One region of the Mesorhizobium sp. M1169 genome, then DNA from elsewhere that is predicted to be linked to it. Evidence: predicted binding sites of a transcription regulator. Region 1 holds the regulator's gene; each other region holds the start of a gene.
What was found. The regulator PhoB, encoded in region 1, activates phosphate uptake and scavenging genes when phosphate is short. The targets are predictions, from matches to a motif close to TGTCATNNANCTGTCAT.

Region 1 (2,200 bases):
CGAGCAGATCAGCAAGCTGATCCGCGACATGGCCGACCTCGCCGGTTCGATGGTCGGCGGGGCGACCAAGGCGCTGTTGAATTCCGACAACGTGCTGGCGCAACGCGTCGTTTCCGACGACGCCATCATGGATGCGCGTCAACGCGAACTGGACGACCGCGCCATCACCCTGATCGCCAAACGCCAGCCGATGGCCCACGATCTTCGCCATGTGGTCGGAGCGATCCGCATGGCGGGCGACCTCGAACGCATCGGCGACCTTGCCAAGAATATCGCCAAGCGCGTGAGTGCGGTCGGCCTCAGCGCCACGCCGCGGGACCTGTCGCATTCCATCGACGCGATGGCGCAGCTGGTTCTCATCCAGGTGCAGGGTGTCATCGAGGAATATGCTGCAGGCGATGCGGCCGCGTTGGCCAAGCTGCGTGCCGCCGACGAGCGCATCGACGTCAAATACACGTCCGTGTTCCGCGAGCTGTTGACCTACATGATGGAAGATCCGCGCAACATCACCGCTTGCACGCACCTGCTGTTCTGCGCCAAGAATCTGGAGCGGATCGGCGACCATGTCACCAACATCGCCGAAAATGCGTATTATGTGCTGACCGGCGAGCAATTGCCGGTCAATCGTCCGAAGCAGGACGAAACGACAATGTCCGCACCGGTGACATGATGGGGGTGCCCAGCCGATGATCGCACCACGCATAATGGTGGTGGAGGACGAGGAGCCGTTGGGTGTGCTGCTCCGCTACAATCTCGAATCCGAAGGCTACCAGGTCGAGGTGGTGACACGCGGCGACGAAGCCGAGATCCGTTTGCAGGAGAATGTGCCCGACCTTTTGGTGCTCGACTGGATGATACCAGCGGTTTCCGGCATCGAGCTCTGTCGTCGGTTGCGGGTGCGCCCCGAAACCGAGCGGCTGCCGATCATCATGCTGACCGCGCGCGGCGAGGAGAGCGACCGGGTGCGCGGTCTTTCGACCGGCGCCGACGACTATCTGGTCAAGCCGTTTTCGACACCGGAATTCATGGCCAGGGTCAAGGCGCTGCTGCGGCGCGCCAAGCCGGAAGTGCTGTCCAGCGTGCTGAAGGTCGGCGACATCGTGCTCGATCGCGAATCGCACAGGGTCTATCGCAAGAAGAGCGAAATCAGGCTCGGGCCGACCGAATTCCGGCTGCTCGAGTTCATGATGCGGCATCCGGGCCGTGTCTTCTCGCGCAGCCAGTTACTCGATAATGTCTGGGGGGAGACAATCTACATCGACGAACGCACCGTCGACGTGCATGTCGGGCGGCTGCGCAAAGCCGTCAACAACGGCCGGATGCCGGATGTCATCCGCACCATCCGCGGCGCCGGCTATGCGATCAGGGAAGATTGACCCGCCTGGTCAGGCTACGTTCTTTCTGACGCTGGGCCTCATTTGCGCGCCCGGCGCGAAAATCTCCTGGTCGACGAAGCTTAACGCCCGCATCGCGCAGCCTTCGCGGATCAGAGGCAATTCGTTCGGCTCTGTATCGAAGGAGATCGAGCCTGAATGCTGGCCGCCGGCGGTCTGGGCGATTGCCTTCCGCAAGGCCGGCTCGATCAGATCGAAGGCGGCGGCACTGGCGCCGACCATCGCGACCGGTGCCGGATCGATCAGCGCGAACAGCGAGCCGAGACCGAAACCCAGCGCTTCGCCGGCCTTGCGGTAGGCCTCGCGTTCCGGCCCATCTTTCTCGCGCGCCCGGGCCGCCAGTGCGCGCATGTCGGCGTCGCTGACGTCGGCGACCGGTTCGCTGTCTTCGCTCATCTGCCTGGCGTTGCGCCAGATGGCGTAGTTGCCGGCATACGCCTCGATGCAGCCGCGCCGCCCGCAACGGCAGAGCGCGCCGCCCGGACGATGGATCATGTGGCCAAATTCGCCGCCCGAGGAATGCGTCCCGGTGAACAGTTCGCCCTTCAGCACCAGCCCCATGCCGATGCCATGCGAAAGCAGGATGGCGATGAAGTCATCGCGATAGCGATCCGGATTGCGCCAGCGCAAAGCCACCGCCATCATGTTGCAGTCGTTCTCCACCGTTGCCGGGATGCCGAATTCGTCCTCCAGCATGTCGGCAAAGGCGATGTCGGTCTGCGGCGTGATCGGCGACCACAGCATGGCGCGTGCAGGGGAGTCGGTAATGCCCTGAATCGCCAGGGCGATGCGGGCGACACTGCGGA
Region 2 (2,200 bases), on a different contig from region 1:
TGATGCGGCTTGCCGAGACGCCGAGCTCGCCGGCGACGAAATCGCGCAATTCGGCCGGCATCAGCTTGTCGAACTCGATGCGGATGACCGAGCCGCGGCGTCGGCGCTTCAGCGCCGTCTCGAACAGCCGCACCAGATCCTCTGATTCTTCCTCGACCTCGATATCGCTGTCGCGGATGATGCGGAACGTGCCGGAGCCCTTGACCTCATAGCCGGGGAACAGCTTGCCGATATAGAGACTGACCGCCTCTTCGAGTGGAATGAAGCGGACATGATGCTTGCGATCCGGCAAACGGATGAAGCGCCTCAGCGCCACCGGCAGGCGCAGAAGCGCGCTCATTTCCTCGCCGTTCTTGCGATGGCGCAATTGCAGCGCCATCGAGAAACCGAGATTGGGAATGAACGGAAACGGATGCGCCGGGTCGATCGACAGCGGCGTCAGGACCGGAAATACCTGCTCCTGGAAATGGTCCTCGAGCCAGGTCTTCTCGTCCTTGGTCAGCGCATCGCGGGTGATGCTTTCGATGCCTTGTTTGTCGAGCAGCAGCATCAGCGCCGAAAGGCTGTTCTGCTGGTCCTCCTGCAGGCGCTCGACCTCGCGCAGCAATTGTTCGAGCTGCTGCTCGGGAGTGCGCCCATCCGGGCTCTTCAGCACGATGCCTTCGCGCACCTGGCCGGCAAGACCGGCGACGCGGACCATGAAGAACTCGTCGAGGTTGGCGGCCGATATCGACAGGAAGCGAACACGCTCGAGCAGCGGATGGTTGGCGTTCAGCGACTCTTCGAGCACGCGCCGGTTGAATTGCAGCCAGGAAAACTCGCGGTTGACGAAGCGGTCGGGATTGCCGCCTTCGCGGCTCGCCGCCTCGACGGTGATGAATTCGTTCTGCACCGGCTTCAGTTCGTTCATGGTTTCCGCTCTTCCCACACCGTTCGACGACCATAGCCTTAACCGGCTTAACTTATCCTCTGACAGGCTTTTGCGACAGTTTCATTTCATCGATCTTGCAAAGAGACGGGTTATGATCCAGATGCAATCGACAAGATCAGGAGACGACGATGGCAGGCGGTTCCATTCCCCATTTCCAGAACGATGCGGGCTATCCGGCAATCGACATCGGCGTCAAGGAATTCATGTGCACCGGCGCCAATCCGCCTTTCGACCATCCGCATGTATTTCTCGACATGGGCGACGACAATGAAAAGGTCTGCCCCTATTGCTCGACGCTCTATCGCTATTCGCCGAAACTGAAGGCATTGGAAACGCAGCCGCCGGGCTGCCTCTATATCGACCAGGCCGCCTGATTCTTCCGCGACAAGCCTGATGCAGGAAACGCAGTCCCGGCAGGTGGTCATCGCCGGGGCGGGCGTCGCCGGGCTGACCGCGGCACTGGCCTTCGCCGAGCGCGGCTATCGCGTAAAACTGTTCGAACAGGCGCAGCACCTCGAGGCTGCCGGCGCCGGTATCCAGCTTTCGCCCAACGCGACGCGCATCCTACGGCAGCTCGGCGTACTCGATCGGCTGCTGCCGACGTCGGTGCGCCCGGAGGCGGTCGTGCTCAAGGATGCCGCCACGCTGCGCAAGCTGGCGCGCGTACCGCTTGGCCAGGCGGCCGACACGCGCTGGGGAGCGCCCTATCTCGTTGCCCACCGCGCGGATCTGCAGTCAGCGCTGATGCAGCGAGTTTCGGAGCAGCCCGGTATCGATCTGATCGCCGGCGCGCGGGTGACCGACATCGCAGCCGGATCGAAAGGTGTTACCGTCACTGCATCGGCTGATGGCGACACGGTCGAGGCTGGCTGTCTTTTGATCGGCGCCGATGGCGTCTGGTCGTCGGTGCGAGAAACGCTTGCCCGCAACGCAGCCGATTTCCGGAGAAGCCGGTTTTCGGGCGAGCTTGCCTGGCGCGCCACGGTGGCCGCGGACAGCCTTGCCGGACAAGCCTTCAGGGCGATCGGTGCGCCCGATTGCGTTACCGCATTCCTCCATCCAGGCTTCCATATGGTCGCCTATCCGGTCAGCCGTGGCACTGCCTTCAACCTCGCTGCCTTCACCAAGGGCGAGCGCATCGCCGAAGGCTGGTCGGGGTATGCCGACCCCGCCAGCCTCGCCAGCGCCATGCGCGGTGCCGCGCCGGCGCTGGTTCGCCTGGCGAACGAGGCGGCGCCGTGGACGGCATGGCCGATCCACATTGTCGAG
Region 3 (2,200 bases), on a different contig from region 1:
ATGTTCTGGGCAAGCTCCTGGAACACGGTCGAGGTCGTGCGGCCGCAGCCCGGGCAGGCAGCGACGATCGGCACGAACTGCCGGAAGCCCATGGTTTGCAGCAGTTCTTGCGACACCTGCACTTCGCGTGTGCGGTCGCCGTTCGGCTCCGGCGTCAGCGAGATGCGGATGGTGTCGCCAATGCCTTGCTGGAGCAGGATGCCCATGGCCGCGGACGAGGCGACGATGCCTTTCGAGCCCATGCCGGCCTCCGTCAGGCCGAGGTGCAGCGCGTGGTCGGAACGGGTGGCAAGCTCGGTGTAGACGGCGATCAGATCCTGCACGCCGCTGACCTTGGCCGACAGGATGATTTTCTCGCGCGCAAGGCCGATCTCTTCGGCCATTCCGGCCGACAGGATCGCCGATTGCACGATTGCCTCGCGCGTCACTTCCTGCGCCGTCAGCGGAAAGCCCTGGGCCTGGTTGTCGTCCATCAGCCGGGTCAGCAGCTCCTGGTCAAGCGAACCCCAATTGACGCCGATGCGCACCGGTTTGTCGTATTTGATCGCCATCTCGACGATCGCCGCGAACTGCCGGTCTTTCTTGTCCTTGAACCCGACATTGCCGGGATTGATACGGTATTTGGCCAGTGCCTCGGCACAGGCCGGGTGGTCGGCCAGGAGCTTGTGGCCGATATAGTGGAAATCGCCGACCAGCGGCACGTCGATGCCGAGCCGTTCCAGCCGCTCGCGGATGGCCGGTACGGCCGCAGCGCTTTCGTCGCGATCGACGGTTATGCGCACGATCTCGGAGCCGGCACGATGCAGCGCCGCCACCTGCGCGACCGTCTGGTCGACATCGGCCGTGTCGGTGTTGGTCATCGACTGGACGACGACCGGCGCGCCGCCGCCGACCATCACGCCGCCGACATCGACACCGACCGACCTGCGGCGTGGGAAGGGTGAGGAAAAATATCCGGTCATGCCGGCTGCCTTTAATCTTGAAGGTCCGGGCATGAGGTGGAGGAGCAAAGATGGCTTGTCAATGGCGACTGGCGCGCAGGCCCAGCAAATCGGAAACAACAAGATGGCAGCTTACCGCAAATCCATGGGCGTTTCCGGCAGCATAGAGACATGCCACCGGAAAGATCGCGCGCCGGGTGGCGCTTCTAGTCCTGGAAGGGTTTCAGTGGGTCGTCGGTTTCGCCTTCAGTTTTTCAATCTCGTCCTTGAGCGCCAGCTTGCGCCGCTTGAGATTCACGATTTCGAGGTCGTCTACCGATGGATGGGTCATCGCATCATCGATTTCGCGTTCGATGTCGCCGTGTTTCCGCTGCAGCTCATCAAGATGGGATGCAAGAGACATGATTGGTTCTCCCTTTCATGGTTTCCTCGGATTGCAGCCGTCATGGCACGTCCACCGCAGGCTCGCTTCTATGACGGCATAATGACAGTGTGCCACCATCGCGCACCGATGTCGAATGCTGCGTGGTAGCATTCCACGCCAATATGAAATGTGATATGGGCTGCGCGCCGGTGCAAGAAGCCCCGGTCCCGCCCAATCAGGCCCATAGTTTGGGCGCCGCAGACGTGCAGACGGTAAAAATGTCCGATCAGGAACAGGCAGATATCCGCCTCGAATATTCCCGGCTGAAGCAGGAACACGCCGATTTCGACGCCGCCATCAATGCGATGATCGCCATGAATTGCGACCCGCTGCAGATCCAGCGCATGAAGAAAAAGAAGCTTTTCCTGAAGGACAGGCTGATGGCGCTGGAAGACAAGATCATTCCAGACATTATTGCTTGAACGAACGCCATTGTTTGAACGAACGCCGGCGGGGCCTGCTGGAAAAGCGGTTATGCCGCGATCGAAAGCCGTGCGGCGCGCTCGCGCAACAACGCTATCAGGTTGTCGGTCTTTTCGGTCGAGGTATCGATCGGAATCACCAGGCACATCGTCGCCTCGACCCTGCCCGGCGCTGAAAAGACCGGCGCGGCCAGGCATTTCGTGTAGGCATCGACAAGGCCGGAGGTGACGCAGTAGCCGGCCGATTTGGCGACGGCGATGTCGTCTATGAAATCGTCGAGTTGCAATCTGCGGCCGTCCGGCAGCACGAGATCGTCCTCGGAGACCATATCCTCAATCGCTGCCCTGTCGAAGCCGGCGAGGAGCAGTCGCCCGGAAGCTGTCCAGGGGAGCGGTATTTGCAGACCGGTCGC
Region 4 (2,200 bases), on a different contig from region 1:
CGCAACCGATGTCGGTGCGCGAGATCGCCGACAATGTCATCGAGCTTTTGGCGGCGCGGGCTTTTGCCAAGGATATCGGCCTCGGCTGTCATGTCGAACCCGACGTGCCGCAGCTGATCACCGCCGACCCCGGCAGGGTCAGGCAGGTGCTGCTCAATCTCATCGGCAACGCCGTCAAGTTCACCGACAGCGGCGGCGTCCTGGCAAGCATCGCCCGCGTCCGCACCGAAACCACCGACCGCATCCGCTTCACCATCACCGACACCGGCCCCGGTCTGCGCGAGGAGGACATGGAGCGCATATTCGAGGACTTCGAACAGGCTGACGGCACCTCGACCCGTGCGCATGGCGGTGCCGGCCTCGGTCTCGCCATTTCCAAGCGCCTGGTGACCGCCATGGGCGGCACTATCTCTGTGTCAAGCCGGCTTGGCCAGGGGTCCGAATTCGTCTTCGAGATTCCCGCTATTTCCGCCGTCGAGGCGCCGCAGATCCGCCAGGACGCGCTGTCGGGCCGGCATGCCGTGATCGTGTCGAAGAACCTGGTCGAGGCCGAAGCCCTCGCCCGCACCATTCGCGCCAATGGCGGCACGGTCGATCTGGCCACCGCCGCCGCCCAGGCCACCCCTTTCGCCGAGAGCTGCGACGTGCTGCTGATCGATGCTGCCATGGAGCAAAGCGACGGCAGGCTGCTCAGGCGCCTGCGCCAGAGCGGATTTGCCGATTGCGAGGCAGTGACGCTGATTGCACCGACCGACCGTGGCATGCTTGGCGAGTTCCGTGCCAATGGTTACGCCACCTTCCTTGCGAGGCCGGTGCGCGGCGAGACATTGCTGCGCGTGCTTTTGACCAGCCACGCGCCGGTCATCGCCGAGCCGCAACTGCAAAGGCGCGGCGCGCAGGCGGGGCACGCCATTGGCGCCCGCCAGCAGGGCCTGTCGGTGCTGATCGCCGAGGACAACGACATCAACGCCATGCTGGCCCGCGCCACGCTGCTGAAGGCCGGGCATCGCGTGAAAGTGGTCGGCAACGGCAAGGCCGCCGTCGAGGCGGTCATCAGCACCGGCCACAAGCACCGTTACGACGTGGTGCTGATGGACTTGCATATGCCTGTCATGGACGGCCTGGACGCCATCGCCGCCATCCGCCGCCATGAGGAGGAGACCGCGGTGCCGCCAGTGCCGATCATGGTGCTGTCGGCCGACAGCCAGGAAAAGACCCGCCACGCCGTGCTCGCTCACGGTGCCAGCGGCTTCGTCACCAAGCCGCTCGACCCCGATGCCCTGGTTCATGCGGTCGAAGGGCAAGCGGCCGCCTGAGGCACAACATAGACGGTTGATAGATTGCCCAGCCGACGAAGTATTGCCCGCAGAGCCGTATCACGGTACTGTCACAATCCTGTTGCACCTACACCGTATCCCCGTGCCAAGAGGGATGGCTCGAAGGAGAATCACTCGTGCATACAGTCATGCCGGAATGTGATGCTCGGCCGAACGCCAGCGGGCCTTTGCTCGTCGGCCGGAACGCCGATGCCGTCATAGAAGGCGCATCGCTCGGCCGCATCGGCAATCTCGAAGTGCGGCTCGCCCGCAACGAGGCCGAGATCGCTGCCGCGCAGGAAGTGCGCTACCGGGTGTTCTACGACGAGCTTGGTGCCAGGAAGGACCTGTTCCAGATGCAGGACCGCCGCGATGCCGATCGCTTCGATCCCCTCTGCGATCATCTGCTGGTCTTCGATACTTCGCTTTCCGGCCCCGAGCATCGCCGCATCGTCGGCACCTACCGCCTGCTGCGGCAGGAGATTGCCGCGGCCGCCGGCGGCTTCTATTCCGAAGGTGAATTCGAGCTGACCAAGCTCATCGCGCGGCATCCCGGCCAGCGCTTCCTCGAGCTCGGCCGCTCCTGCGTTCTGCCGGAATACCGCTCGAAGCGCACCATCGAGGCGCTGTGGCAAGGCATCTGGGCCTACATCAACCATTACGGCATCGGCGTGATGACCGGCTGCGCGTCGTTCCACGGCACCGTGCCTGCGGCACATGCCGAGGCGCTGACCTATCTTGCCCACCACTGCCGGACGAATTCATCCTGGGACGTGCGCGCCGTCGCCGGGCGCTATTGTTCCATGGATCTGATGCCGATCGAGGCCGTCAACACCAAGGCGGCGATCGCCGCGATGCCGCCGCTGGTCAAGGGCTATCTGCGC

Region 2: NKH41_RS11320 (RNA degradosome polyphosphate kinase) is a predicted target of PhoB. The motif match lies at 983-999, and genes of this name have one in related genera.
Region 3: NKH41_RS06670 (YdcH family protein) is a predicted target of PhoB. The motif match lies at 1,415-1,431, and genes of this name have one in related genera.
Region 4: olsB (l-ornithine N(alpha)-acyltransferase) is a predicted target of PhoB. The motif match lies at 1,386-1,402, and genes of this name have one in related genera.

Annotation. Positions count from the first base shown of each region.
Region 1 is NZ_JAMYME010000033.1:38,274-40,473, reverse strand. It holds gene phoU (phosphate signaling complex protein PhoU) at 1-670, shown strand, start outside; gene phoB (phosphate regulon transcriptional regulator PhoB) at 687-1,376, shown strand; gene NKH41_RS25495 (ROK family protein) at 1,386-2,200, opposite strand, start outside.
Region 2 is NZ_JAMYME010000008.1:150,960-153,159, reverse strand. It holds gene NKH41_RS11320 (RNA degradosome polyphosphate kinase) at 1-910, opposite strand, end outside; gene NKH41_RS11315 (zinc-finger domain-containing protein) at 1,060-1,305, shown strand; gene NKH41_RS11310 (FAD-dependent monooxygenase) at 1,325-2,200, shown strand, end outside.
Region 3 is NZ_JAMYME010000004.1:299,764-301,963, reverse strand. It holds gene ispG (flavodoxin-dependent (E)-4-hydroxy-3-methylbut-2-enyl-diphosphate synthase) at 1-962, opposite strand, end outside; gene NKH41_RS06670 (YdcH family protein) at 1,165-1,344, opposite strand; gene NKH41_RS06665 (YdcH family protein) at 1,584-1,787, shown strand; gene NKH41_RS06660 (IclR family transcriptional regulator) at 1,838-2,200, opposite strand, start outside.
Region 4 is NZ_JAMYME010000021.1:20,575-22,774, forward strand. It holds gene NKH41_RS20190 (PAS domain-containing hybrid sensor histidine kinase/response regulator) at 1-1,316, shown strand, start outside; gene olsB (l-ornithine N(alpha)-acyltransferase) at 1,466-2,200, shown strand, end outside.